Regions from separate parts of the Bradyrhizobium sp. 154 genome, predicted to be linked through region 2. Evidence: riboswitches for the same ligand, from Rfam matches in the RefSeq annotation. Region 2 holds a riboswitch; each other region holds the start of a gene.
What was found. A riboswitch is a leader RNA that binds a small molecule or an ion and turns the genes downstream of it on or off. The one in region 2 is predicted to bind cobalamin.
Positions count from the first base shown of each region.

Region 1 (5,239 bases), on a different contig from region 2:
CAACCGCTTGGAGGTTCTTCACGGACGACTAACGTTGCAGCCGTGAGCGAGGCTTGCACAAAACCTCCAGTCAGGGTGTGTGACCGGAGGTTTGCCGAGATCCGGCGTAGACGTGCGTCGGCTCGCGGCTTTTAGTCGCGCCGCCGGTTTCGGAATCGTCGAGCGTCGCTTGGCCCCGCGCTGCCATGCCAGACAAACGACGGAAGCTCCCAGCGGTCGAGTCGCGACTGGCTCTCGGAGTAGGGCCTGAGGGCTCGCATAGCTTGAAATTGAAGTGGCCCGTTGCTGTCGCAGATGTAGCATGGTCTCAGACCCGGGACAGCACCTTTGGGCAAATTGCCCATCATTGAGCGCGTCCGTCCTTGGCACGGCATTTGAAAGGGATCGCCAATGGCATCGCTCGCCTAAGGAGTCGGAAGGCATGGCTTACAAGATCGTCGCTTCGCAATGCACCGTTTGTGGGGCATGTGAGTTCGAGTGTCCCAACGCGGCGATCAGCCTCAAGCGCGACATTTACGTTATCGATGTCAAAAAGTGTACGGAGTGCGAGGGCCATTCCGACAGGCCGCAATGTGCGGTGGTCTGTCCGGTGCCTGACACCTGTGTCCCGTCGAAGACAGCATAAGCAGCCCGCGTCCAGAAGGCTTCACCGCTCGATTTCGCGAACGAAGTAGTAGATGTCGCGCTTGTGGAGGCCGCCGACCGCGTGGGGCGGATCGAGGTCGATCAACATCGTTATGACCTTAAGGCGCCGATCGATTCCGAGAAGCCCTCGAAGGGCTCTGCAGGATATCTAAAGCTACGTCACTTCGAAGCCGAAGAGACGGTCTCGATGCGCGACGAGATCGGTCCGGAGATCCTGATGACGTGCGAGAAGCTCGGCATCCGCTTGGCCGTGGTCACCATGCACGCGTGCATGAGCCTAGGCTCATAGCAGGATTCCCGCCGCCCGCGCTCGCCCCGCTCACTCCAGTTTCGCAAGTCAGCGTGCATCCTGACGTCCGGAACTGTTCCGGCGATGTCGCGCAGGCCAACATCCAGGCTGCACTACTCGCCAGCGGCGACGGAAACAACGAAGGCGCGCGCCATAGTCGCTCAGCACGTAAGTGCTTGGCGCACCGAGGAGATCATCTTGACCAACGCCACGGAGGCGATCGAGCTCGCGGCTCGTCGCGGGGTCCGCCGAACACAGGCAGTCCGACCTGATCATCCGTGCGATCCTGGAGCAATCCCGGCCTTGGCAATTCCTAAGGAGCCTCATGGCGCTGTGTTCAAGCGGATGTCGGCCGAGCATGATCGCAACTTCCTCACGGGCGAGTTCGAGAAGCTGCTGACGGAAAAGACCAGGCTTGTCGCGATCACGCAGATGTCGAAGCGCCCAGTGCGTTCGTTCTGCTCGCGTTAGCTCACGACTACGCCAAGAGGGTGTTGAGCGGACGCATTCATAAGCGGAGGCTTCACAGATCCACGCGTTTTTACCAGGCCGGGAGTAAGACCGTTGTGCCCTACCTGGTACAGCTGGCAATCGCTTGGGCAATATCGCGGCAACACTTAGTAGGTTGACGGATCGATCCTCGTGCGTCTAATGCCAGCCGTCGTGGTCTTCGGATTTCGTTTGATCCAGAGCTAAGAGGGAGCCGGTGCAATGCCGGCGCTGCCCCCGCAACTGTAAGCGGCGAGCCGCTGTCCAACGAAGTCACTGAAGCCATGCGGCTTCGGGAAGGCCGGACAGCAGCGACGACCCGCGAGCCAGGAGACCTGCCTCGACAATATATCGTCCACGGGCGGGGTGTCCCGGTGTGCGCCAAGCAGCTGTCGCTCACGCGATATTCGCTGCATGCGTCCGCCATGGCCTTTGTCCCAATTATGGGGTCTGATCTATGTCTATTCTTTCGCTTCCCGTTGCCACATTGGGGACGTCACGCATCGGCCCACGACGCGAACTCAAGTTCGCGCTCGAGAGCTACTGGGCGGGAAACTCCAGCGAAGCCGAGCTCCTCGAGGCGGGGAGTGGACTTCGTGCCGCTAATTGGGCACGGCAGAAATCCTGCGGTGTGACGGTCATTCCTTCGAATGACTTCTCGCTCTACGACCAGGTGCTCGATACCAGCGTAATGGTCGGAGCCATTCGCGACGTCTACGGCTGGACCGAAGGTCCTGTGTCGCTCAAGACCTACTTCGCCATGGCACGTGGCGCTCAGGACGGTGATCACACTCAGCATGGGCCTGGCGTAGCCGCACAGGAAATGACGAAGTGGTTCGATACCAACTACCACTACATGGTGCCGGAATTTCACCAGGATCAGATCTTTAAGTATTCCTCTCGAAAGCCGATCGAGGAATATGAGGAGGCAAAAAGCCTCGGCTACCAAACGCGCCCCGTCCTAGTTGGCCCAGTCACTTTCCTGAAGCTCGGCAAAAGCGGAAATCCCGCATTCAATCCGCTGTCGCTGCTTGATAGGCTCCTCCCAGTTTATGTCGATGTTCTCCGCGAACTAGCCTCGCGCGGTGCTGAATGGGTTCAGCTCGACGAGCCATGCCTGGTGATGGACGTCGACGAAGCGTCGCGGGCGGCTGTCCGCCGGGCCTATGCTCATTTCGCAAAGGTTGTGCCGGCCCTTAAAATCATGCTGGCCACTTATTTCGGCGCTATCGGCGACAATCTTGAAACAGCCCTTGCCTTGCCCGTTGCCGGGCTTCATGTCGATCTGGTTCGGGCACCCGACCAGTTGGACGCAATTGTCGCCACAGCCCACAGAGATCTCGTGGTCTCGCTAGGCGTCGTTGATGGTCGCAACGTCTGGCGCTCCAATCTTGCGGCGCTGCTCGACCAACTTGCCCCTTTTGTCAAAAAGCTGGGCAGGGACCGTGTTCAGATTGCTCCTTCCTGCTCGCTGCTTCATGTTCCGATCGACATTGAGCTAGAGACCGATCTCGATCCCAATCTGAAGACGTGGCTGGCGTTCTCAGTTCAGAAGATCAAGGAACTTTCGATATTGGGCAAAGCGCTGGCCGGCCATGCTGCCGAGGTGGCCGATGAACTTGCGCTTTCCGAGAACGCAGCCGTGACCCGCGAAACATCGCCCGAGATCCACAATGCGAATGTCGCCGGACGAATGGTCGCGATCGACGATAGCATGCGTCGCCGTCGCAGTGCGTTCACCCAGCGTGCCGACGTCCAGCGGGCCGCGTTCGCATTGCCGATGTTTCCAACGACAACCATCGGATCCTTCCCGCAAACGGTCGACGTCCGGAATGCGCGTGCGGCTCATGCGCGGGGAGCGCTGAATGACGCGCAGTACGAGCAGCTTCTGAAAGCGGAGACAGCCCGTACCGTGCAGTGGCAGGAAGATATCGGCCTGGACGTGCTCGTACACGGTGAGTTCGAGCGCAATGACATGGTTCAATACTTTGCCGAGCAGCTGTTGGGATTCGCTTTCACCAAGCACGGCTGGGTTCAGTCTTATGGATCGCGGTACGTTCGTCCGCCTATCCTGTTCGGAGATGTCTCCCGGCTGAAGCCGATGACCGTTGAATGGTGGCGCTTCGCGCAGTCTCTGACCAAGAAACCCGTCAAGGCTATGCTGACCGGACCGGTGACGATCCTGAACTGGTCGTTTGTCCGCGACGACATCTCGCGGAGCGAGACATGCCGTCAGATCGCTCTTGCGATCCGAGATGAGGTGATCGATCTTGAGGCGGCTGGAGCGACCATGATCCAGATCGACGAGGCTGCGTTGCGGGAGGGATTGCCGCTACGCAAATCGCAGTGGAGGAACTATCTCGATTGGGCAGTGGACAGCTTCCGCGTTTGCTCGTCCGCTGTCGCCGACGGAACTCAGATCCATACCCACATGTGCTATTCCGAGTTCAACGAAATCATCGATGCGATCGCAGCAATGGATGCTGACGTCATTTCAATCGAGACGTCCCGTTCTAAGATGGAATTGCTCGAGGCCTTCAAGAGCTACAAATATCCCAATGAGATCGGGCCCGGCGTCTATGACATTCATTCACCGCGCATTCCCGCAGCGGCGGAAATCAAGCAGCTGATTGTGTTGGCGCGGCAGCGAGTTTCCGATCGGCAGCTCTGGATCAATCCCGACTGCGGACTGAAAACTCGAAGCTGGGAGGAGGTGCGTCCCGCGCTCGTCAATATGGTGGCCGCCGCACGCGAGTTGCGGGCTGAGCCATGATGGTGCGGAGCGTTTCGCCAACGCGTTTGTGAACAAGATGCACGCGCTTTGGGGGCTTACGATGTCCTTGCGAGCTCCCAAAGTTCCCAGCGCCTCGGAATGCCGGCGGGCGCCGGCGGAGGCGGTCGCATACAGCCGGCGACAAGCTCGATTCTCGACCCGACGGCCGACAGCATGCCGGCGACGTCCGATCAGGTCACATATTGCGACGTCATTAACGCTCCACGCGAAGCACAGCCCTACTTTTTCATTTATCCATCGCGTGGATGCGTCCCATCACAACAATCTATTTTACCGTCCTTACGGAACGTCATACGAAATTCGCGTCCTGGCACGCTCTTCGGGAAAGGTAATCGAGCGTTGTTGGTTTTTGGGGGCGTGCCAAATGCTGCTGCGCGACGGCAAACTGCCGCTTGTGTTTCAGGGCACGGCAGCCAAACCGCTTGCGCGAAGGATCCCAGCTCGATCAAGGCACTGACGTCCCAACCGGACAGCGGGCGAGTGGTGGACAAGTCGTGAAGTTTCCGACAGGAGCGGAAGGCAAGCGGCTCCAAATTTCGCGCGGAGTGATATCCGTTTCTCCTTGTTTGACGGCGAATGCCCTCGCCGAAATCGATCGCCGGTAAGTCCTCCCTACCGACGAAAGCTGGTGCGATGCATAAAGCAGCGTCGTTCCTGCGTGACTTTCGCCCGGCCTCCGGAGGAGGCCGGGCTTTTTTGGTGCCCCAGGCATGGCGCGGACCGCGTGACTGGCGCGATTCGACCGGAGTAGTGTCCGGTCCTGACTTGGAGGTCAGAGTCCTTTCCTGGGCACCATACAATTCTGGATATCAAACAAATCCAGATAGATAAGTCCAATCAGAGTGTTGCGTTGGCCCCGACTGTGTAACAATGGGGCGTAACATTGCTGTTTAGGGTTGTTCGGCCGATGCGCCGGGACGGGTCTCGCTTTCCACTTTTCGTGCAACGCATTCCGGCTGATGTCCGGCGCAAGGCGGTCGGTTTCGAACTGGCGATTCCGCTCGGTGATGGCTTCGTTTTCG
Region 1 is NZ_JADPKG010000034.1:69-5,307, forward strand. Features, by position in the region: gene IVA92_RS07770 (4Fe-4S binding protein) at 422-625, shown strand; gene IVA92_RS07775 (hypothetical protein) at 689-934, shown strand; gene IVA92_RS07780 (aminotransferase class V-fold PLP-dependent enzyme) at 1,019-1,405, shown strand; cobalamin riboswitch at 1,582-1,781, shown strand; gene metE (5-methyltetrahydropteroyltriglutamate--homocysteine S-methyltransferase) at 1,881-4,196, shown strand; gene IVA92_RS35955 (DUF6538 domain-containing protein) at 5,125-5,239, shown strand, end outside.
Region 1: it holds a riboswitch for cobalamin, as region 2 does, so the genes downstream of both, metE (5-methyltetrahydropteroyltriglutamate--homocysteine S-methyltransferase) here and IVA92_RS12590 (DUF1636 domain-containing protein) in region 2, are expected to answer to the same signal.

Region 2 (12,221 bases):
AGTGCGGCGCAAGACCGGCCAGATGCAGCGCCATCGCGAACTCCTCGCCTGCGGTGCGCATCGTCGCCGAGCCCCAGAGATCGACCACGAGCCCCTTCGGCCAGTCGCCATGATCCTGCAAGTGACGGCGCAGCAGCTCTTCCGCGAGCTTGATGCCTTGCGCATGCGCCGACGGCGTCGGCACCGCGCGTGGATCGACGGCGAAGAGATTGCGCCCGGTCGGCAGCACGTCCTGGCGCCCGCGATAGGGCGAGCCCGATGGCCCCGGCGCAATGCGCTGCCCCGCAAGCGCGGCGCGCAGGGCGTCCCGCTCCGCGTCGCCGCAGGCGCCGCGGCCGAACACGTGCAGGCCGTCACCGAACTGGCTTTCCTTGATGTCGCAGACGAAACGATCGATCCGTGGAATCGCTTCGGCTGGTGCGGCCGATGCATCGAGGCCAAGATCGTCTTCGAGGCCCGCGGCACGGGCTTCGTCGCGGATCGCCGCGATCAACCGCTGGCGGCGGGCGGGGTCAAGACCATCGGCAGTGGAATATTCGTCCAGAAGCCGTTCGAGCCGGCGCAAGCCCTCCGGGACGACGGATGCGGCAAGGGGCGGCGGCAGATGGCCGATCGTGACGGCGCCGATGCGCCGCTTGGCCTGCGCGGCCTCGCCAGGATCATTGACGATGAAGGGATAGATGACCGGCAGATCGCCGATCAGGGCTTCCGGCCAACAGCTCGATGACAGCGCCAAGGATTTGCCGGGCAGCCATTCCAGCGTGCCGTGCGCGCCCATATGCACGACGGCGTCACAGCCCTGCTCTCGAAGCCACAGATAGAACGCAACATAGGCATGGCGCGGCGTGCGGGCGAGATCGTGATAGTCGACATCGCGCGTGGTTGCATCGCCACGCTCGGGCTGAACCGCGATGATCGACTGGCCGCACCGAATCGCGGCGAAGTGGAGCGCACCGTCGCGACAGCTCGGATCATCCTCCGGCGCACCCCAAGCTTGTGCGAGATCATCCTGCAATGCTTGCGGCAGACGCGAGAGCGCCGTGCGGTACTCAGCGACGCTCCAGGTCAGCTGCTGCCTCAGCAGCGTTTCGCCGAGCGCATGAACTGGCGCGGCATCGAAGCCCGTCTCCGCGAGGTCGGACAGCAAGACCTCGACGGACGCCAGCGCATCGAGGCCAACCGCATGCGCGATCTGGTGTGGACGGCCCGGGTAGTTCGAAAGCACGATCGCCAGACGCTTCTTGGCGGCCGGCGTCTCGGCGAGCCGCCGCCAGGCCGCAACCCGTGCGGCGACGGCCTTCACCCGCTCCTCGTCAGCGCGATGCGCAAGATGGGAGAACTGCAGATCGGGATCGCGCTCCGCAGCGGATTTGAAGCTCACCACGCCCGCGAACAAGCGGCCATCGACCTCGGGCAGCACCACATGCATCGCGAGGTCGCCCGGCGAGAGGCCGCGCAGCGAGGTAGCCCAATCCTCGCGCCGTGCCGTCGAGAGCGCAACCTGGAACACCGGACACGGGGCTACGTCAAACGGCGTCGTGCCATCGTCGCCTACGGCCGAGAACGCCGTCGCATTGACGATCGCCGTAGGAGGATCTCGCGCGAGATGCGCGCGCAGCCAATCGGCGACGGCCGCGGCTTTCAGCGAGGTGACGAAGACACCATAGGCACCAAAACCCTTCTCGCGCAGCGCGGCGATCAAGGCATCGACCGGCCCGGTGTCCGCAGCGGTGAGATAGGAGCGATAGAACGTCACCAGCGCGTGCGGCTTCCCCTCGCCGCCCGTCGGCGCAGCAATGACGCCGCGCGCGGGATCATAAAATCCCGTCTCGGGCACATTCATTTCGCCGACGACTGGCCCGGCATAGAGGCCCGAGGCCAGCGCGAGCTGCGCGATCGCGGCTTGGGCCGCGACCGGGCCGCCCGTGTCACAGAGCACCTTGAGCCGGCGCAGGGTCGAGACCGGCAAGGTCGAATACGCGTCGAGCCGCGTATCGTCACGGCCGTCGGCCGGCAGCACGGCCAGCACGATGTTGCGGTCCTTAGCAAGTTGCTGGAGCGTCGCGAGACCATACGGCCAATAGGATTCACCGCCGATCAGACGTACCAGAATGCCACGCGCATGGGAGAGCGTGCGCTCGATATAGGTGTCGACCGAGAGCGGATGACGCAGTTCCGCAAGATTTGCGAGCCGCAGCGACGGCAGGCTGGTACGGCCGCGCCGCCAGCCGGCCGCAAACGCGGCAAGATCGGAATCCGAATATGAGAGCACCACGAGATCGGCCGGGTCCTGGCCGATGTCCCTTGGCGTCGCGGTCTCCTCAAGACCGCGGCTCTCGCGGAAAACGACGTGCATCAGGTTGCTAGCCCTGACCTGATCGCGGCCTCGTCAATATCGCCGTGCTCGCCAATCACGACGAGTTTCGATTGCCTGACACCTGCGCCCCAGGGCTTGTCGAACTGGTGGCGCACACGCTCGCCGACCGCCTGCAGCAAGAGGCGCATCGGCTTGCCCGCGATTGCGATATAGCCTTTGACGCGCAGCACGTTCTGCTCGCGCGCTAGGCGCTGAACGGAGGCGACCAGCGCATCGATATCGGCAACTTCCGGCAGGTCGATCACGACGGAGGCAAAATCGTCATGCTCATGCTCCTCCTCGCCGTCGTGATGCGAGGGACGCGCGGCAAGATCGCTCTCGGCGGCGGCGCCGAGACCGAGGATGACGCGCGCATCGATCGCGCCGTCGGTGATGGGAAGCATCGGCACGCGGCGCGGCATCTCGGCGGTGATCGCCGCCTTGGCGGCTTCTATCCCTGAGCTGCCGGCAAGATCGGCCTTGGTCAGCAGCACGATGTCGGCGCAGGCGATCTGGTCCTCGAACACTTCCGACAGCGGCGTCTCGTGGTCGAGATTGTCGTCCGCCGCGCGCTGCGCTTCGACTGCAATCGGGTCCGGCGCGAAGCGGCCAGCAGCGACAGCCTCTGCATCGGCCAGCGCAATCACGCCATCGACAGTGATGCGCGAGCGGATCTCCGGCCAGTCAAAGGCCTTCAGCAGCGGTTTTGGCAACGCCAGGCCCGAGGTCTCGATCAGGATGTGATCGGGCTTCACGGGGCGTGCCAGCAATTGCTCCATGGCCGGAATGAAATCGTCAGCGACGGTGCAGCAGATGCAGCCATTGGCGAGCTCGATGATGTTCTCCTCCGGGCAATTGGCAGCAGCGCACGACTTCAAAATCTCGCCGTCGACGCCCTCGCTGCCGAACTCGTTGACGAGCACGGCGAGCTTCTTGCCGCCGGCATTGGCGAGCAGATGCTGGATCAGCGTCGTCTTGCCGGAGCCGAGAAAACCGGTGATCACAGTGACCGGGACTTTTGCGAGCGAATTCATTCGGCGGCCTCCGGCACGACGGCAAGGGGGGGAATGCGGGCAAGCGACTGCTTGCGGAAGATTTCGGGACGGCTGCGCCAGGGCACGAGGCCGTCGGGCGCGGCCGCATACGCCGCAGCGCCCGCGACCACGTCGCGCGCATTCGTCTCCGACAGGCGGCCATAGACATAGGACCAGCGACCCGGCGCACTCAGCGCGACCGAGCAGCCCTGGCTACAGGCAGAGAGGCATTCGACCGGAACCACATTGACGCCGTCGGGCACGCCGGCGTCCAGGATCGCGCCATGCAACCGCTTGCCCGGCGTGACGTCGCCTTCGCCAAGCGTCTCGCCGGCACGGCAGGTAATGCAGACGTGAAGTGTGACCGTCATCGCCTCTTCCAGAATAACAGCGGGAGGCGAAGAGGCGCACGGACCATTGTGAGAGGCCCGTTTCCCCGTCGCGGAACACCCCGTCCGCCGGTCCAAAATCGTCCGCGCTGGCAGGTCTCCCGGCTTGCGGAGCAGGGCTTTTGCCCTTCGATCCCCGCCTTCCCGATCCCGTTAGGGGTCAGTGGCTTCGGGCATCTCTCCGGTCACGGTCGCGGGGGCGGCTGCATTTTGGACCCAAATCTTGCCAATTCGGACCCTATCGCATTCCCTCTTCGCCTGTCATAGGACAGGAACCAGCGCAGACCCACCATTTGCCGGTGGCCGCCACTTGTCAAGCCGAAGGACCGGATACGATGACGCCTGAACCGGATATCCAAACGGGCGAGGAAACCGACGCCCGCCACGCCGCGAAAATGGCAAAGAAGAAGGCCGCCCGCGACGAGATCATGGCGACCAAGAGCGGCGAAAAAGGCCTCGTTATCGTCCACACCGGCGCCGGCAAAGGCAAGTCGTCCTCGGCCTTCGGCATGATCGTCCGCTGCGTCGCCCATGGCTTGCCCTGCGCGGTGGTGCAGTTCATCAAGGGCGCCTGGGACACCGGCGAGCGCCGCCTGCTCACTGGCCATTTCGGCGACCTCTGCCAATTCCACGCCATGGGCGAAGGTTTCACCTGGGAGACGCAGGACCGCGCCCGCGACATCGCCGCCGCGCGCGCCGGCTGGGACAAGGCCAAGGAGCTGATTCGCGATCCTGCCTTGCGCATGGTCGTGCTCGACGAGATCAACATCGCGCTGCGCTATGACTATCTCGACATCGCCGAGGTGGTCGAATTCCTGACGACGCAAAAGCCGCCGATGACGCATGTCGTGCTCACCGGGCGCAACGCAAAGGACGAATTGATCGAGATCGCCGATCTCGTTACCGAGATGACGCTGGTCAAGCATCCCTTCCGGTCCGGCATCAAGGCGCAAGCCGGCGTCGAGTTCTGATACGATCTCGCCATGGCGCGCGCGCTGATGATCCAGGGGGCCGGCTCGGACGTGGGCAAGTCGCTCATCGTCGCGGGCCTTGCGCGCGCCTTCATGCGGCGCGGCCTGCGCGTGCTCCCTTTTAAGCCGCAGAACATGTCGAACAATGCCGCCGTCACCGTCGACGGCGGCGAGATCGGCCGCGCCCAGGCGCTTCAGGCGCTCGCCGCTCGCGTCGAGCCGCACACCGACATGAACCCGGTGCTGCTCAAGCCGGAGACCGATGTCGGCGCGCAGGTCATCGTCCATGGCAAGCGCATCGCAACGGTGCGTGCGCGCGATTATGCGGCGATGAAGCCCTCGCTGATGGGCGCCGTGCTGGAGAGTTTCGCGCGCTTGAAGACGCGCGCCGATCTGGTGCTGGTCGAAGGCGCGGGCAGCCCGGCCGAGGTGAATTTGCGAAAGGCCGACATCGCCAATATGGGCTTTGCGCGCAAGGCCAACGTGCCGGTCGTGCTGGTCGGCGACATCGACCGCGGCGGCGTCATCGCCCAGCTTGTCGGCATCAGGACGGTCATCGACCCTGACGATGCCGCGATGATCCAGGGCTTCGTCATCAACAAGTTCCGCGGCGACCCCACGCTGTTCGATGACGGCTACCGGCTGATCGAAGCGAAAACCGCATGGCGCGGCTTTGGCGTGCTGCCCTGGTTCGCGCGCGCCGGCGAGCTGCCGGCCGAGGACGCGCTGGGCCTGCGCGACGCGCGCAAGCCGGGCCAATGCAAGATCGCCTGCCTCGCCCTGTCGCGGATCGCCAATTTCGACGATCTCGATCCGCTCAAGCTCGAACCCGGCGTCGATCTCGTCATGGTGCGTCCGGGCGAAGCAATCCCCGGCGATGTGAGGCTGGTCATCATCCCCGGTTCAAAATCCACTCGTGGCGATCTCGCCTTCCTGCGAGCACAGGGCTGGGACATTGATCTCGTGGCGCATCACCGCCGGGGCGGCCATGTGCTCGGGCTCTGCGGCGGCTATCAGATGCTCGGACACAGCGTTGCCGACCCTGACGGCATCGAGGGACCTGCGGGCGACACGCCGGGTCTCGGGCTGCTCGACGTGACAACGGTGATGAGGCCGCAGAAGACGCTGACACGCGTCTCCGCCTTGCACGCCGCCACCGACCAGGCGATCGAGGCCTACGAGATCCACATCGGCCACACCGACGGGCCCGATCGCGCGCGGCCATTTGCGAAACTGAACGGCAAGCCGGAAGGCGCGATCTCGCGCGATGGCCGCGTCCAGGGCAGCTATCTGCACGGCCTGTTCACGTCGGATGATTTCCGCAAGGCATATCTGGCAAAGCTCGATATTCCCGCGGGTAACGAGCCCTATCATGCCAGGATCGAGAGCGCGCTCGATGCCCTCGCCGATCACATCGAAAGGCATCTCGACGTCGAAGGCCTGCTCGCGTTAGCCCGCTAGCACCTCGGCAAGGCGCGTCCATTCGGATTCGCTGCCGGGAAGCCCGAGGCGCAGCCATGCCGGCTCTCGCGCGAAAACGCGCGACCAGATCTGGGCGCGCGCGAGCTTTTCCTGCGCGGCCAGCGCGTTAGGTGTCTGGTAAAGACGAAACAACGGCGTGCCGCCGATAAGCGTCCAGCCTTGCGACTGCGCCATGGCGTCGAGCCGAACACAGTCGCGTGCGAGCCGCGCTGAGGTAGCCTCAGCCCAGGCATCGTCGCGCAAGGCGCGGCAACCGATCGCGATCGCCGCTCCCGAGACCGGCCATGGACCCGACATCGACGCAAGCTTGCCGATATCCGCCGCATTGCCAATTGCGAAGCCAAGCCGAAGGCCGGCAAGGCCATAAAACTTTCCGAACGAGCGCAGGATCAACAGCCGCGGCCGATCGACTTCCGAAGCAAGCGACAGCTGCGGGACGGCGTCGGCAAAGCTCTCGTCGATCACGAGATGGCCGACGCGCGGCAGCAGTGCCAGCAAGTCCTTGGGCGAATGGCGGCGGCCATCGGGATTGTTGGGATTGACGACGATCGCGAGGTCTGCGCCGGCCAACGCGTCAAATTCGCCGACCTCCAGGACATCCCAGCCCGCGGCCGACAGGACCCCGGCATATTCATTGTAGGTCGGCGCGAGGATGCGCGCGCGGCCAGGCGCCGCGAGCTGCGGCAGCAGTTGAATGGCGGCCTGTGCACCGCCCATCGCAACAACAGGTGCGCTCGTGCGATAGGCGTGCTGCGCGGCTTGATGCAAGGCATCGATTTCGGCGCGCGACGGCAACGCGCTCCAGGCGCGCGCGCTCACCTCGCCTACCGGATAAGGCAGCCGGTTGATCCCTGTCGAGAGGTCGATCCAATCCTCTGCGCGTCCGCCAAAACGCTGCTGTGCCAGATCGAGATTTCCACCGTGCTCGCGCATGCCCCGTTCTTTCACGCGAAGGCCAGGACCGCAAGCACCGCGGCGAGAAGCAGCATGGACCTGCGATAGACCGTCAATCCATGATTGATGTCCGCAGCGAGCGGATCGCGCGCGCCCTCGTTGAGCCAGGGCTCGTTCGTGACGCTACCGTGATAGATGCGTGGGCCGCTGAGCCGCACACCGAGCGCGCCAGCCATGGCCGCTTCCGGCCAGCCAGCGTTAGGCGAGCGGTGGCGGCGGGCATCGCGGGTCATGCACGACAGCGCCTCCGATCGCCGCGACGCCAGCAGCACGAAGAGGAAGCCGGTCACGCGCGCCGGAACGAAATTGGCGACATCGTCGATGCGCGCTGCGGCCCAGCCGAACGCTTCGTGCCGCTCGCTGCGATGTCCGATCATGGAGTCGAGTGTGTTGATCGCCTTGTAGCCGAAGATGCCGGGCAGGCCGAACAGCGCGCCCCAGAACACCGGCGCCACGACGGCGTCGGAGGCGTTCTCGGCGAGGCTCTCGATTGCCGCGCGCGCGATACCGGCCTCATCGAGCGCCGCGGGATCGCGGCCGACGATCCGCGAGACCGCGTCGCGCGCGGCGGCGATGTCGCCGGCCTGCAAGGGCGTCGCGACAGCCGCGACATGGTCATGCAGCGAGCGCAGCGCGACCAGGGGCCAGGCCAGGACGCCGACCAGCGCGATCTGAATCCAGCCCCAGGGAAGCACGGACTGAAGCATCCAGCCGAGCGCGATTGAGACCGCGATCACCGCGAGCGCTCCGGCAACGCCGGCGGCGCGGCGAAACGCCGGCGGGTCAGACGCGCGATTCCAGGCGGTGTCGATAGTCGCGATCAGGCGGCCGAGCCAGGTCACGGGATGGCCGATCCGCGCGAACAGCCACGACGGCCAGCCCAGCAGGGCATCCGCCGCCATCGCCACCACCATCCCCGCCGCAAAGCCCACACGCGCCTCCTGTTCCGCCCCTGTTGCGCAAAGCGAAGGCAGAGCGCAAGCCCCTACAGGCCCGATTTCGGCTTTGTCTTTGGCCGTGTTTGGTGATTAGTCAGGGCTGATAGGAGACCTTCATGGCCGTCATCTTGATCACGGGCGGAGCGCGATCGGGCAAGAGCACGCGTGCGGAAGCGCGAGCGAAGGCCTTTCCCGGGCAGCCCGTCTATGTCGCGACGGCCGAGGCGCTCGATGCCGAAATGGAGGCGCGCATCGCCACGCATCGCGCGCGGCGCGAAACCGACTGGATCGAGCGCGAGGTGCCGCTTGATCTCGTGCAGGTGCTGGTCGCAACCGATGGCGGCGGCGCAAGGCTGGTGGATTGCCTGACGCTGTGGCTCTCGAATCTGATGCATGCGGAACGCGACTGGGAGAGCGAGGTGAAAGATCTTGCCGGCGCCCTGCCCCGGCTGAAAAGCCCAGTTGTTCTCGTCACTAACGAGGTCGGTCTCGGCATCGTTCCTGACAACGCCCTGGCACGCAGCTTTCGCGACGCCGCCGGCCTCATGAATCAGACTATCGCGGCGGCTGCCGACGAGGTCGAGTTCGTCGTCGCCGGCCTGCCGATGAAATTGAAATGATGCCGCGCGCCGAATTTCTGCGAGACGTCATCGCCGATCTCAGGATGGCGGCATCGTTCGTCACGATTCTGCCGGTGGCATCGTCGAAGCCCGCAGGCGACGGCGCCATCGCGCGTGCAACCTGGGCGCTGCCCGTCGCGGGACTGCTGGTCGGACTTGCCGGCGCGCTGGTCTATAAGATGTGCAGCCGGTTCGGACTGACGCCGAACCTTGCCGCCCTGCTCGCGCTGGCCGCTACCGCCCTCATCACCGGCGCGCTACACGAGGATGGGCTTGCCGACACCGTCGATGGCCTCGGCGGCGGCCGAACGCGCGAGCGCAAGCTCGAGATCATGCGCGACAGCCGGATTGGGACCTATGGCGTCTGCGCGCTGATCCTGTCGTTCGGCCTGCGCTGGAGTGCGCTCGCGGCGATCGCCAATCCATGGACGGTCACGCTGGCGCTGTGCGCGGCGCACATCGCAGCCCGCGCAGGCGTGCCGGCCTTCATGTCGCTTGTCCCGCTGGCGCGGCCGGATGGGCTTTCGGCGAGCGCGGGGCCGCCGCCGGGCCGCAGTGTCGCCATCGCCTTCGCACTTGGGACGCTCGCTCTCGTCCTCGCGCTCGGGCCGGGCAAGGCGCTGGTCGCCCTGATCCTGCTGTCGCTCGCCGGGTTCATGCTGGCGCGGCTCGCCATCCGCCAGATCGGCGGGCAGACCGGCGACATCCTCGGCGCGTTCGAGCAGACAGGCGAGATCATGATCCTGCTGGTTGCCGCGGCCTTCCAGGTCGGACGCTGACCCATGGTCGAGTTCGATGACGCCTTCCGCCGACAATTACGCGAGCTGTTCGTATGGCGCCGGGACGTGCGGCGTTTTCGCGGCGATCCGTTACCACGCGGCGCGGTGGAGCGCCTGATCGAGACCGCCTGTCTCTCGCCATCGGTCGGTCTCAGCCAGCCCTGGCGCTTCGTCACGGTCGACGACGCCGCACGGCGCCAAGCCGTGATCGACGACTTCAAATCGTGCAATGCCGATGCGTTGAACGCCTATACCGGCGAGCGCGCGACCCGCTATGCCACGCTGAAACTGTCGGGTCTCGAACAGGCTCCTGGCCACCTCGCCGTGTTTGCCGACAAGGCCAGCGACATCGGTCACGGCCTCGGCCGTGCCACCATGCCGGAGACGACGGAATATTCGGTCGTCGCGGCGATCACCGCGATGTGGCTCGCCGCGCGCGCGGAAGGCATCGGGCTCGGCTGGATCTCGATCCTGAATCCTGCGCGCATTCACGCCATTCTCGACGTGCCGGAATCATGGAAGTTCATCGCCTATCTCTGCATCGGCTATCCGGAAGTCCAATGCGACCGGCCCGAACTGGAGCAGGCGAAATGGGAGCACCGGCGCAGTGCGGACGAGTTCACGCTGAGGCGCTAGCGGAGACCAGCGTATCGAAACGCCCTCGATGCCTGAAGGTGAAGACCAGGCCCGAAATCGCGACTCTTCGCGGCGTGTGAAATTCGCGGCAGAGCGAATCGAACTTTTCCCGATTCATCAATCTGAGCCTACCTCAGTATGGTCTCGCCATACCCGCGCACAATGGCGACAACCAAGTGCTCAGTGCTAACTATGAACGCGGAGTGAAAAGCAACGGAACCGGCCGCGCGAGCCGGCAGTTGCAGGACAAGTCCGGCCGTGTAGCGTCCGCCGGCTTTTCTCCTAGCGAACGGTGCGATGCCGCTCCAGTACTTGGTGTCTACTGTCACAGTTGGCTGCAGAGAGTACGTCATGAGAAACATCGCCGATGTCCTCGGGCGGTTTTGGCAAGCGAGCCAGCCCGCATCCGATACTCAGGTTGAGGCTATGGCCGAAAACCGAGATCAATCCAGCATGGCCGATTTTGTCCGCATCCTGCAGGCCTACGATCAAGACCAGTGGGGCGACCGCGCCCGCCCGGTTCTTCAGCAGGTCGCCCGGCCGGCAATGTGCCGCCGGCCGGCCAACACGCCACACAAGGGATCAACTTCCTTGGTGTGGGACCTGTGAACATTGCGCTGTCATGAACCGGACGTTTTAACGACGAGCTTTATGTTTAGCAGGTTGACGCCCTTGAATGGGTTCGGCGCGCTTTCGATTGTGCCCGTACCCGTGGCGTTCGCATAGGCACCTGTGCCCGATAGGATCGTGTATTCGCCCGTTGATTTGCCGTCTTTGGCCGAACCGGTGTAGCGCGCCGTAATCGAGCCTTCCTCGAACGTGTAAGTGCTGTAGCCGAAGAACGGGCCCGACCCTTTGAGCAAGTCCGAAGTATTGACGAACTCTTTCACTCCGATACGGCCGTCGTTGAAAACGGCGACTCCAAAGAATTTGCCTGACACAACCGTCTGTCCTTCGACGTTTGCGGCCTCGATGACCTTGAGATCGATCGGCTTTGTAACCAGCTTGAACTCAAGCACCCGCTCGCCCGCTACAGCGGTTGACGCCGCGACGATCAATGCTACGCCAGAAAGGAAAAAGCTGAGAGACTTCCGCATAGGCTCCTCCTGCGCTTGTTGGAATCAAGTCGAGAAGTGTCGGCGAGCCACACATCACGCCGCCGCTTTTCGCAGCGGCACGAAAGAGAGCCCTCGGCGACGCCCCGGCAGCGGCTGAAGCTCTCTGGTCCTAAGCGCGAAGTCGGGACGCAAGTATGAGTCCTGAGCGATCGGAAGAAAGTTCAGTCTCCGTTACGGTATAATAGTATCCCTAGCCTCCGCACGTCTGCGTCCGCCGGCTTCGTCCCGCTCGCGGCCAAAACGCTCGACCAGGAAGTCGATGAACAGACGCACCTTGACCGACAAATGCCGCGTCGGCGGATACACCGCATAAAGCGCGAGCGGCGGCGCGAAATAGTCGTTCAGCACCGTCCGCAGCTCGCCCTTCTTCAACGCATCCGCGGCGATGAACTCGGGCAGCAGCGCCAGCCCCCTGCCGTTGATCGCGACGTCGCGCAGCACCTCGGCGTTGTTGACGCAGAGCGACCAGGCCGGCTGGATCCAGTGATCGCCATCAGTGCCGGTCAGCTTCCACTGATTGCCGGTGAGTAGGAAGCCGTAGGTCAGCGCGGCGTGCTCGCGCAGATCCTGCGGATGATTTGGGGTGCCGTGACGCGCCAGATAATCCGGCGAAGCGCAGATCATGCGCGCCACCGGCATGATCTTGCGCGCGATCAGGCTGGAGGATTCCAGCTCCGCGATCCGCAACGTCACGTCAAATCCGTCCTGGACCGGATCGAGCAAATCGTCGCTGAGCACGATCTGGAACTGCAACTCGGGATAGCGTGCCATGAAATCGGCGAGCACCGGCCCCAGCCGCATCGTGCCGAACGACATCGGCGCGTTGACGCGCAACAGGCCCCGCGGCGCCGACTGGGCCTGCGTCACCGCCTGGTCCGCAGCCTCGATCTCCAAGAGGATCACCACCGCACGCTCGAAATAGCGCTGGCCGTTCTCGGTCGGGC
Region 2 is NZ_JADPKG010000050.1:94,504-106,724, forward strand. Features, by position in the region: gene cobN (cobaltochelatase subunit CobN) at 1-2,356, opposite strand, end outside; gene cobW (cobalamin biosynthesis protein CobW) at 2,356-3,390, opposite strand; gene IVA92_RS12590 (DUF1636 domain-containing protein) at 3,387-3,761, opposite strand; cobalamin riboswitch at 3,853-4,074, opposite strand; gene cobO (cob(I)yrinic acid a,c-diamide adenosyltransferase) at 4,115-4,750, shown strand; gene IVA92_RS12600 (cobyric acid synthase) at 4,763-6,211, shown strand; gene cobD (threonine-phosphate decarboxylase CobD) at 6,200-7,165, opposite strand; gene cbiB (adenosylcobinamide-phosphate synthase CbiB) at 7,177-8,118, opposite strand; gene cobU (bifunctional adenosylcobinamide kinase/adenosylcobinamide-phosphate guanylyltransferase) at 8,241-8,744, shown strand; gene cobS (adenosylcobinamide-GDP ribazoletransferase) at 8,741-9,523, shown strand; gene bluB (5,6-dimethylbenzimidazole synthase) at 9,527-10,159, shown strand; gene IVA92_RS12630 (hypothetical protein) at 10,511-10,768, shown strand; gene IVA92_RS12635 (hypothetical protein) at 10,780-11,256, opposite strand; gene IVA92_RS12640 (LysR family transcriptional regulator) at 11,449-12,221, opposite strand, start outside.

Region 3 (12,221 bases), on a different contig from region 2:
CATGCGGACCTGCGCGTGCAATTCGTCGAAGCTTCCGCCGAAGCCATTCCGCTCGACGATGGCACCGTCGACAGCATCGTGACCACCTGGACCTTGTGCAGCGTTCCGCAGGCTGCCGTAGCGCTTGCCGAGATGCGCCGGGTGCTCCGCCCCGGCGGCAAGCTCCTGTTCGCCGAGCATGGCCTGGCGCCTAGTCTAAGCGTGCGTTGGTGGCAGGACCGTTTGACGCCGCCATGGCGGCACATCAGCGGCGGCTGTCACCTCAACCGCCCGATCCGCTCCATGATCGAGGATGCGGGATTCCGGATCGACCGGATCGAGACCGGCTACATAGCGGGACCGAAGCCGATGACCTTCATGTACGAAGGCAGTGCGCGGCCAGGCTGACAGAGCGGCAAGTTCTGATCACGCCGAAGGAGTGGCCGCCGGAGCAGCAAGGAAGACCTCTGTGGCAGCTTGATCGGAGAAGCGGAGCCCGGTTAATTTTCTATCTCTCGCCAAAATGCGGTCTCGGTGCTGAGTGTGTTGGCTTTCAGTGGCACAGAAGTTTGCGAGCAACATCTTGGCGTCGGCTACGTCAGCCGGTCGGCCTCCATTATTCGGTCCATCTCGGCACATCGCCCAGGGCAAGCGACTTATTACCGTACAAGGAGAGCGCATTTGCGGACCAGATCCGCCTCGGCCCTGCCGCCGGTGCACACTACGAGGCTCTGGTCGCAGGTCCAGTCCGTAGCACGTTGCAAGCTCAGCCACCCGAGGGGCTATCGCCCGCGCCGTTCCAGGCGTAGCACTTGACCTCTGCGGAACCACCGGCGGCAGCAGCGGCCGGGCGCTTCGACGACACGAAAGTACCTCAGATAGCGCCAGCCGACAACGACACCGCTCACCGAGACGATGGTCCCAAGGATCGAGAGCAGCCACACCACAATGTCCCAGGCCGGGGGATACATCAGCAGTAACCGAAAATCGAAACTGTGCAGCGCGTTGAACAGCCATCGATATGTGCGACGGCCGCTGTCCACGCGGCCAACGATGTCGCCCGTGACGGGGCTGATGTGAAACCATGTTTTCGCGTCATCATCAAACACGGCGCGCAGCACCGGCAATTCGCGGTCCTGATGATGGGCATACCAATAGGCATCGTATTCCCTCAGGATTGACCGTTCCACGACGCGCGCTTGCGGCAGCAATTTTGTTGCGGCAGTCCAGAGGCGATCCTGCGGAAGCGTTGCGAATTGGCCCGACGTCACATCCAGCGGTCTTTGCGTGCCATCACGCGATGCGGCGATCATCATCGGGCTGCCATTAAGCCAGACAAAGCGCACTTCGACGGCGGCGGATTGCGGTGTTGGCAGCTTCGTCGCAATCGTCGGCGTATCATGGCCAGCATAGCGTTGCAGCACCTCGCGCGTCATGTTGCGGCTTGCGAAATATTCGCCGGGATTGAGCGAAAGCCAACCGGAGAACGTCCAGGTCAGCACGAAGATACCCGCGATCAGGCCGGTGACGTGGTGCCAGGCCATCCAGCCACGATAAGGCGTGATCCTGCCGCTGGCATAGCGCCGCTTCAGGCGTACGCGAAGGATCCCGATCCAGATGCCGGTGACGCCGATGATCAGGCAGATACCGGAGATCCAGAGCACGACCAGCCGCCACAGCGGCCCATCTTTGCGCAGCACGGTCGGATAGATCCAGTGCGGGATCGAGCCGAGGCAGTTCCAGACCCGTTCGGTGTGGTTGGTGTCGAGCGCGATCTCGCCGGAGCGCGAGGAGACATAGAGCCTGGTACCCGCATCGTCGCCGAGCGCAATGAGGTAAAGCGGCCGCAGCGGATCGTAACGGGCCGTTACGCTCCATTGGTCGCGATCGATGATGTCTTCGAGTTGCGGTGATCTGCTCGCGGGATGATGTTGTGCGACCGCGAGCGCCTGCTGTTCGGAGACGCCGGTGATGATCCGGCCATCGGCTGCAGAGATCGCCTGTCGCTTGCCGTCCCAGCCGGTGATCCGATACACCGGCTCGTCGGCCAGCATCGAAAGCCGGAGGTCGCGCGGATAGCGCGTCGCGCCTGCGGCTTTCATCACGTCGTCCGGCGACAGCGCCACCTTCTCCCATTGGACATCAGGGAGCGCTGCCAGCCTTTCCTTGTCGGAAAGGCCGGGAAAAGCCACGTACATCATCACCACGCCGGAGATGAACCACATGGCGAAGAACAGGCAGGTGACGATACCGACCCAGCGGTGGCCGATGTACAGCCACCGCCGGAGTGTGCGTTTGAGGGTCCGTGACACGCTCAGAACTTCACGTTGACCGCGAGCTGCGCCGTGCGTGGCATGCCGAGCAGCCACTGAGTAGTGCCGCCCGACGTCGTGTAGATCTCGTCGAAGAGATTGTAGATGCGGAACGACACGGTGGTGTTGAGGTCGGGCTTCCACTGCACGCCGGCATTGACAATGTTGTAGGCCGGGCGCGTCACCGTGTTGGCGTTGTCGGCATAGGTCTTGCCGACGATCTGCACGCCTGCGTTGGCCGACCAGTTCGGTGCGAAGGCCCAGGTCGCCCAGATATTGGAGACGTTCTGCGGCACATTGACCGGTACGTTGCCGGCATAGTTCACGCTTCCGCCGCCCACCGCCTGCACGAAGTCATCGTATTTCGCGCGCAGGAAGGCGGTATTGGCATCTATGCGCAAGCAATGATCGAGCAGGAAACCGACTGACGCTTCGACGCCGCGCGATGACTGCTGGCCGACCTGGACGGTCAGCGACGGAATGTTGGGATCGCGTGCCAGCAGGTTGTTCTTCACGATCTCATAGCCGGCCAGGGTCCATTCGCCGCGGCCGCCCCAGAACGATTGCTTGACACCGATTTCGACCTGCTTGCCGGTCGCCAGGTCGAAGTTCTTGTTTGCGGAGGACAGTGAGACGAGCCCTCCGACCGGGTCGGCCGCGGTGGCATATTGGGCATAGAAAGCGAGATCCTTGACCGGTGCATAGACGGCGCCGGCGCGCCAGGTCGTCGAAGAGAACGATTTCTCGAAGCTGTTGGCGGGCGAGACATAGTCGGTGCGCGCGATTGTCGGTTCATCCTGACGTATGCCGGCAATCAAGGACAGTTGCTCGGTGACCGACAGCCTGTTCTCGGCAAACAGCGCGTACTGGTTGGTTACGCTGCCATAGCCGGGAACTGTGGGGTTCGGGCTGTTGAATACGCCTGGAGCGAAACTGAATGGGTTGACGGACGACGAGCCGCCGTAAGGTGAATTGTTGGTGTGGGTAAAATTGATGCTGTTGACGTCGAAACCTGCGACGAACTCATTGGCCATGCCAAGGACATGTCCGCGGAATTTCGCATCCATGCGATTGCCGACCTGCTGCTGATCGTGAAAAATCTCGATATAGCTGCTGCGGTTGATCAGGCCGGTGGCGGGGTTATAGGCGTAGCTTTCGACGTCCTTCCAATGTCCCTTGGAGTTCAGATAGTAAAGCGTGTTCTGAACCGAAATTCCATCGGCCACCTGCCATTCAGTTTTCACCTGGTTCCAGCTATCCTGGTAGCGGATGTGGCTGTCGCTGACGTTGTAATTCTTGAAGCGGAGAGATTCATCGAGCCTGCCGTTGATCAGCGGCGTGCCGAAGTAGCGCGACGGGTTGCGGTCACCGTAGTCCGTGGACAGTGTCCAGGTGACGTCGTCGTTCTGCTTGATCTGGATCACGGCATGAAGCGCGACGTTCGAGGTGTCGTCGCGATCGACCCAGCCATCCGACATGTTGCCGGAGGCGGTGATCCGATAGGCGACGTCCTTGCTGACCGGACCGCCACTGTCCACCGCAATTCGCCGGGTCATGTTGCTGTCCAGCGACATCTCGGCCTGATTGCGAGGGACCCACAATGGCAGTTTTGAAACCACGTTGATGGCGCCGCCGACCGCGCCCGCGCCGTACATCACCGACGCAGGGCCGCGCAGCACCTCGATGCGCTCGGTCGACCAGGTGTCGAACGGAAAGGCCACCGTCCCGGCGCCGATATAGAGCTGGGTGCCGTCATACAGCGTCATGACGGAGCCAAGGCCCGTGAAGCCGCGGGTATTGAACGAGACGCCGCCATTGCCCGGTGCCGGGCTCGCCGTGAAGCCGGTGGCGTTTTGCGTCACCGCGTCGACGATGTTCTGCTGGCCGCGTTCGGCGATGGTTTCAGCGGAGATCACCTCCACGCTGGCTGGCGTCTGCAGTCGCGTCAGGCCGAGCCGGCTGCCGGCCGTGCTCGCGCCGGTGAGGTTGAGCGTCGGTGCGGCGAAGACAGGACCAGCCGGCGCGGCAACCTGTGTACCGGTATTGACAGCTATGTTGCGCTGCTGGCGCAAACGCGCGGCGCTGGCGGTCGCAGAACTGCGTCGGGTGCTTTGGGCCCTCGGCGACGTTGCCGGCGACTGCACCACAACGGGGTCGAGCGTCTGGACCGTCCTTTCGGACTGTGCCCAGCCGTCGGTCGACAAAACCAGGCAGGAGAATGCAGCTGAGCGCAGAATCGCGCGGCGATACCGCGGCGCGAAGATTGTACGGGAGGTCATCAACAGACTCGCGATAACGTGGCACGTCACCGCGAACGCAGCTTGGCCGCTGCCTCAAGAAGAAGGCAGCCCCAACACCCACCAGGACACCCCGCCCAATGTGCTCGCGTGTGACCACGACCGACGGCAGGTCTCCTGGCTCGCGGGTCGTTACCTCTCGCCGCCTTCCCAGGTCCGCAGGCCCAGTGGCGTTTGGCGAAGGCTCACCGCTTACAGTTGCGGGGGCAGCCACGGCGTTGGGGGATCCCCGCACCGTATTCCCTATTGATCTCCCGAAGGAGAACCGTCGTTGTCACCCTAGTTTTATTTGCAAACGGCTGTCAATTGGATGTTTCGCTGCGGCAGAAGTCAGCGCGTGGCGCCGATCATCAGGCCAAGTCGAGGATTCGACACCGCGGGAGATGGCATGTCAGATCACGCATCGATCCCTTATGAATTGGTTGCAGCGGTGAGCGTGGTGAGGTCTACTGCTTGCGCACAGGCCGACGAGGTCGCGATCACGACGCACACTACGTTCGACGTCGGTGACAACTCCAATGCCGTTCAAAGCTCCGCACGTATCCTTCGTATCGTTGCCGTTAAGGTGCCCTCCGGGATCAACCAGGCGATGATCGTTGGAAACTGGCTCGCGCGATGCTACGTTAGAGGGCATGCACGTCGAATCCACTCTCATTTGCCCGTCATGCGGCCATCGATCCATTGAGACGATGCCGACCGACGCTTGCCAATTCTTTTACGATTGCCGCGGATGCGGCACCCGGCTGAAGCCTAAATCGGGCAATTGCTGCGTGTTCTGCTCCTATGGCACCGTGCCTTGCCCACCGATCCAAGAGAATGGCAAGGGAGCTTGCTGCGGGTAGTTTGCCGATTTCCTGCGTGTGCCGATGAGTGCACGGGCTTTCGCGCGAGAATAACGCGATCGGCGTTGGGGTCCGGACCTCAATTGCTGCGCCGTCGCTCTTGCCCTAATCACGTGGGAATTCCGCCGCGAGCTCGCGCTAACGGGGCCCATAGAAGTGAACGAACGATGAACGGTACCCCGACAGCTATCGGGATCAGCCAGTACGTGAAATGAGGCAAGTCCTTCCAAAGCGGCAACTGCTTTCCATTGTCGACGTAGAACGATCGGGCGCTGGATCGACCTGAGTGGACCGCCGTCGATTCGAGCGGCGGCCGGGTCAACATCATTTCTTCCGCGGAAGACGTGGCCGACCGCATCGCCGACTTCATCAAGCAGACACGATACACGACAGGAGGGAGCATGCAGCATCGATCCACACTTCGCGCGAGCCTCTCGGACTATTTGGCACCCTTGCCGTGCGCGAGGCAGCTGGAGCTCAGAGCTGCCGCCTATTCCGTCAAGCGTTCCCTCCCGTGACTTGAGCCCCCGGTTCCCGGATCATAAGGATGTTAACACTGTTGCGGATCGACACCCCGGCCTAGTGCATGGTACTGGTCATCGCCCGATCGATCGGAACCCCGAGTGACCCTTTCCTTCAGATTTGGCCGTATCCTGCCGCGCTCGCTGCGCGGTGCGATGACCATATTTGTGATCGCGACCTACCTGATCGCCGGCGTGCTTCACGGCGTGTGCGATCTGGATGTCACAAATTCGTCGCCCAATGTTGTCGTCTCCTTCGCCGACAAGGGCATCGGCCATTCCGACAAGGGCGTTTTGGCCGACCATCACTGTCACGGCTGCTTCTCCGTCTCCGTTCCGGCCCCAGTGATTGCAGCGGTAGCCGTGATGCGCCCGATAGAGATGGTACCCACGCTGCAGGTCGTTCGGCGCGGTCTGCCGCCCGGAATCGACCCACCGCCCCCGAAATTCCTGACCTGAAATGACCGCTGGGCGCATCGCGCCCTAGATCCGTCTTTCGTCAGGTTTTCACCATGTTTCCAAAGTGCGTCACGCGTTTCGCGTGCGCGACGGCGTTGCTGGTCAGTCCCTGGTTGGGCGCGGTGTCGCATTCGCAGACCCTCAACCTTGGAGCGGCGCTGCAGCGCGCGCTCGCGACCAGTCCGCGTCTGACGGCCGCCGAGCGCGACGTCGGGATCGCCGCCGGCCAGCGCATCCAGGCGGGGGCACTGCTCAATCCGGAACTGTCCTACGAACAGGACAATTCTTTCGGATCCGGTATCTACCGCGGCACCAAGTCGGCCGAGACGACGCTGCAGATCAGCCAGCTCTTCGAGCTCTTCGGGAAGCGCGAGGCCCGCATCGCCGCCGGGCAGGCAGGTGTGGAAGGAGCCACGATCGAACGCAAGGCGGTGCGCCTGCAGATCCTTGCCGAGACGGCGATCGCGTTCCTGAACGTGCTCGGGCTGCAGCGGCGCATCCAGATCCTGGACGAGCAGGTCGCCGCGCTCGAGCGTCTGACGCCCTTGCTCCAGCGCAGGGTGGACGCCGGCGCGTCGTCGCCTGCCGAGACGAAGTCGCCGCCGCCCTGGTGAAGGCCGATCGCGAGCGCACCAAAGCCAGCCTGTCCAGCGCCCGTCGCGAGTTAGGGTGGTCATAGGGGAGACCTCACCGAAGTTCGCCAGCGTCTCCGGACGTCTGGATGCTACCGCTCGGGCGCCGTCGTTCCAGGCAGTGATCGCGGCCATCGACGCGAACCCGCAATTGGTGAGGTGGAATGCAGTCTACGCCCAGCGCAATGCCGAACTTCTTCTGGCGCGGCTGAAGCCTTACCCGGACGTCCGTCTCGCCGCCGGCTGGCGGCATTTCAACGAAACCAACGACGACGCCGTCCGGCTGACCCTGTCGGTGCCGATCCCGGTGTTCGATCAGAACCAGGGCAATATCCTGTCGGCCCAGGAAAGCCTGGCCAAAACGCGAGCCGAGCGTGAGGCGAACCGCAACACCCTCCTCGTCGTCGCGGGGCGGGCCTACGATACCGTGCAGGGCTCGCTGCGGGAGCTCGCGGTTCTGCGCGAGTCCGGTATTCCCAAGGCCCAAGCAGCCGCCAATGAGATCGAGCAGGGCTACGGCGCCGGACGCTTTTCTCTGCTCGAAGTGTTGGATGCCCAGGCCAACGTCACGCAAGCGCGCGTGCGCGAGCAGGAGGCGTTGCAGAACTACCATGTCGCGGTTGCGACGATCGAAGGGCTCGTCGGCAATCCCTTCGTCCTGGCGCGGGAGAGCGCACGATGAGAACTTCCAGCGCAATCGTCATGGCCGTGGTCGCGGCCGCCGCCGGCGCGTTCGGTTATCGCTGGCTCATGCCGGCCGATGCTCCCGCCGCGACGCAGCACGTCGAAAAGCATGAAGGCAGCGGAGCCAAAGAGGCCAAGGGCGGCAACGAGCACGTGGAGAAGGACGAGCACGGCGCCGACCGCATCGTGATCAGCGACGTCAAGCTTGCGGCTGCCGGCGCGACGTTCGCCGAAGCCGGCCCGGCCACCCTGACGGAGACCCTGTCGTTCAACGGCGTGCTACGCGCCAACCAGGAGACCGTGGTCCAGGTCACTCCGCGCTTCCCCGGCATCGCGCGCGGCATCAAGAGGCGCATCGGGGACGTGGTCGCCAAGGACGACCTGCTCGCCTCGATCGAAAGCAACCAAAGCCTCACCGTGTACGATCTCAAGGCGCCGATGGCCAGCACCGTGATCGACCGGCAGATTTCGCTCGGCGAATACGTGTCCGAGCAGAAGCCGGCCTTCGTCGTGGCGGACCTGTCAACGATCTGGGTCGATCTTTCCATCTATCGTCAGGATCTCAGGCGCGTCCGGATCGGCGACGAGGTGCTGATCGATCCCGACGACGCCGCAAGCGAGATCAAGGGTAAGATCTCCTATCTCGCGCCCGTCGGGGCAAGCGAAACGCAGACGGCCATCGCGCGGGTGATCTTGCCGAACCGCGACGGACGGCTGCGGCCGGGCCTGTTCGTGACCGCTCGTTTGGTCCTTGCCGAGCGGAAGGTGCCGGTCGCGGTGCACGCGGGCGCGATCCAAACCTTCGAGAACAAGACGGTCGTGTTCGTGCGCGAAGACGACGACAAGCTCGAAGCACGCCCCGTCGAGCTCGGGGATTCCGACCAGAAGTTCGTGGAAGTCCGTGCAGGCATAGCGCCGGGCGAGAAGTATGTCGCCGAAAACTCATTCGTCGTGAAGGCCGAGATGGGCAAGGGAGAGGCAGAGCATGATTGAGCGCCTCATCGAGTTCTCCATCCGCCAGCGCTGGCTGGTGATCCTCTTCGTGCTCGGGCTTCTGACCTTCGGTGGTTGGAACTTCACGCGGCTGCCGATCGACGCCGTGCCTGACATCACGAACGTGCAGGTCCAGATCAACACGCAGGCGCCCGGCTATTCGCCGCTGGAAACCGAGCAGCGCATCACGTTCCTGGTGGAGACGGCGATGAGTGGCCTGCCCAAGCTCGAATACACCCGGTCCCTGTCGCGCTACGGCCTGAGCCAGGTCACGGTCGTCTCTCGGGACGGGACCGACATCTACTTCGCCCGCCAGCTCGTCAACGAGCGCATCCAACAGGTCAAGGACCAGCTTCCCGCCGGCGTCGAAGTCGCGATGGGGCCGATCGCCACCGGCCTCGGCGAAATCTACCTCTATACGGTCGAGGCGAAACACGGCGCCAAGGCGCCGGGCGGCAAGGAATTCACCCCAAGCGACCTGCGCACGATCCAGGACTGGGATCAAGCCGCAGCTCCGCAACGTTCCGGGCCTCATCGAGGTCAACACCATCGGAGGGTTCGAGCGCCAGTTCCACGTGCTGCCGGATCCCGGCAAGCTCATGGCTTACAAGCTCGGCTTCCGCGACGTGATGACCGCGCTGGCCGCCAACAACGCCAATGCCGGCGCCGGCTACATCGAGAAGAACGGCGAGCAATACCTGGTCCGGACTCCGGGGCAGGTCGCCAATATCGCGGAGATCGAGGACATCGTCATCGGCTCGCGCGTCGGCGTGCCGGTCCGGGTCAAGGACGTGGCGCAAGTCACCGAAGGCAAGGACCTCCGCACAGGCGCCGCGACCCTCAACGGCCAGGAGACGGTGCTCGGCACCGCCATGCTGCTGATCGGCGAGAACAGCCGGGCGGTGGCTCAACGGGTGGCCACCAAGCTGGGAGACATCGCCAAGTCTCTTCCGGAGGGCGTGGTTGCGCGAGCGGTGTACGATCGGACGCATCTGGTCGAGGCGACGATCAAGACGGTCGAAACAAACCTCGTCGAGGGCGCGATCCTCGTCATCATCGTGCTGTTCCTGATCCTGGGCAATTTTCGCGCGGCGCTGGTGACAGCCTGCCTCATCCCGCTGTTGATGGCGATGACCGTCACCGGCATGGTCGAGACGAGGGTCAGTGCGAACCTGATGAGCTTAGGGGCCATCGATTTCGGCACCATCGTGGACGGCGCGGTCATCATCGTCGAGAACTGCCTGCGCCTGCTTGCCGAAGCGCAGCATCAGAAGGGCGGCCTGCTGAACCTGAGGGAGCGGCTGGAGACGATCCGTCACGGTTCGGTCGAGGTCATCAAGCCCAGCCTGTTCGGAACGCTGATCATCGCGGTCGTCTACCTGCCGGTCCTGACGCTGACCGGAGTCGAGGGCAAGATGTTCACGCCGATGGCGCTGACCGTGCTGATGGCGCTCGCCGCCGCAGCCCTGTTTTCGATCACTTTCGTCCCCGCCGCGGTCGCCATCGTGGTCACGGGCAAGGTGTCGGAGAAGGAGAACCTCTTCATGCGCGCCGCCAAGCGCGTCTACCTGCCGCTCCTTAACCGGGCGATCGCATTCCGCGGCGTCGTCGCGTTCGCGGCGGTCGTGGTGGTGGGGGCGAGCGTCTTCGCGGCGACCCGCATGGGCGGCGAGTTCATTCCGAGCCTCGATGAGGGCGATGTCGCTCTTGCCGCGATCCGGATTCCCGGAACGAGCCTGACGCAGGCGCTCGACCTGCAGATGGCATTGGAGAGGCGAATCCAGCAACTGCCCGAGGTCAAGGAGTTCTTCGCGCGAACGGGCACGGCCGAAGTCGCCACCCATCCGATGCCCCCGTCGATCTCCGATGGCTACGTCATGCTTAAGCCGCGCAGCGAGTGGCCGGACCCCGAGAAAACGAAGCCGGAGCTGGTCGAAGACATCGAGAAGGCGGCCAACGACATCCCGGGCAGCAATTATGAGGTCTCGCAGCCGATTCAATTGCGGGTGAACGAGCTGATCTCGGGCGTCCGCAGCGACGTGGGCGTGAAGATATTCGGCGACGATCTCGACGTGCTGCAGGGCGCCGCCAAGCAAGTGCAATCGGTGATCCAGGGCATCCGCGGGGCGACCGACGTGAAGACCGAGCAGGTCGCCGGTCTGCCCATCCTCACCGTCAAGCTCGACCGGCGCGCACTGTCTCGCTACGGCCTCAGCGTCGGCGACGTCCAGAACATCGTGGAAATCGCCGTCGGCGGAAAGGGCGTCGGCAAGCTGTTCGAAGGCGACCGCCGGTTCGACATCGTCGTGCGTCTTCCGGAGCGGCTGCGCGGCAATATCGAGGCGATCCGGGCGATCCCGATACCCCTGCCGGCGGAAGAGGCCGGCACGCCGGCCCTCACGAAGACCGCTTTGTCTGCGGCGGCGGGCGCACAGCCGCGCTACGTGCCGCTGTCGTCGGTCGCAACCGTCGATTCCGCGCCCGGCCCGAACCAGATCAGCCGCGAGAACGGCAAGCGCCGCATCGTCGTGACCGCAAGCGTCCGCGAGCGCGATCTCGGCTCGTTCGTGTCCGAGGCGCAGGACACGGTGTCGCAGAAGGTCAAGCTCCCGGCCGGATACTGGATCGGCTGGGGCGGCCAGTTCGAGCAACTGGTCTCGGCGACCAAACGGCTCACGATCGTGGTTCCTGTGGCGCTGCTGCTGGTCTTGCTGCTGCTGTTCATGAGTCTGGGATCGCTGGCCGATGCGCTTCTGGTGTTCAGCGGCGTGCCGCTGGCGCTCACCGGCGGCGTCCTGGCGCTGCTGCTGCGGGGTATCCCGTTGTCGATCAGCGCTGGCGTCGGCTTCATCGCGTTGTCGGGCGTCGCCGTCCTCAACGGCCTGGTCATCATCGCCTTCATCGAGCGGCTCCGACACGAAGGAAAACCGGTGCTCGAGGCCGTCCATGAAGGCGCCGTGACCAGGTTGCGACCCGTGCTGATGACCGCGCTCGTTGCCTCGCTCGGCTTCGTTCCGATGGCCATCGCGACGGGCGCCGGCGCCGAGGTGCAGAGGCCGCTGGCGACCGTCGTCATCGGCGGGATCATCTCCTCTACGATCCTGACGCTGCTGGTGCTGCCGGCCCTCTACGTGCTGTTCCGGAAGGACTCCGCGCCGGCACCGGTAGCAGAGGAGACGGCACGACGGAAAGGGCGGCGAATCCGGCGCGCCGGGATATCCGGCTCGACCTCTTCCGCGGGTTGGCGAACTGGGCGATCTTCCTCGACCACATTCCCAGCAACGTGGTCGCCTGGGTCACGATGAAGAACTACGGATTCAGCGACGCGGCGGATCTGTTCGTCTTCGTGTCCGGCTACACGGTCACGTACGTCTATTCGCGGACGATGGCGACAAGGGGCTTCCTCGTCGCGGCCGTCGGCATCATGGCGCGCGCCTGGCAGATCTACGTCGCGCACATCCTGCTGTTCGTCTTCTACGTCGCGAGCATCGGCTACGTCGCC
Region 3 is NZ_JADPKG010000101.1:31,979-44,199, reverse strand. Features, by position in the region: gene IVA92_RS22915 (class I SAM-dependent methyltransferase) at 1-387, shown strand, start outside; gene IVA92_RS22910 (PepSY domain-containing protein) at 762-2,291, opposite strand; gene IVA92_RS22905 (TonB-dependent siderophore receptor) at 2,294-4,570, opposite strand; cobalamin riboswitch at 4,678-4,873, opposite strand; gene IVA92_RS22900 (GDCCVxC domain-containing (seleno)protein) at 5,221-5,430, shown strand; gene IVA92_RS22895 (hypothetical protein) at 6,054-6,410, shown strand; partial or broken gene ihpA (divalent metal ion exporter subunit IhpA) at 6,464-7,724, shown strand; gene ihpB (divalent metal ion exporter adaptor subunit IhpB) at 7,721-8,719, shown strand; partial or broken gene IVA92_RS22880 (CusA/CzcA family heavy metal efflux RND transporter) at 8,712-11,874, shown strand; gene IVA92_RS22875 (OpgC domain-containing protein) at 11,961-12,221, shown strand, end outside.
Region 3: it holds a riboswitch for cobalamin, as region 2 does, so the genes downstream of both, IVA92_RS22905 (TonB-dependent siderophore receptor) here and IVA92_RS12590 (DUF1636 domain-containing protein) in region 2, are expected to answer to the same signal.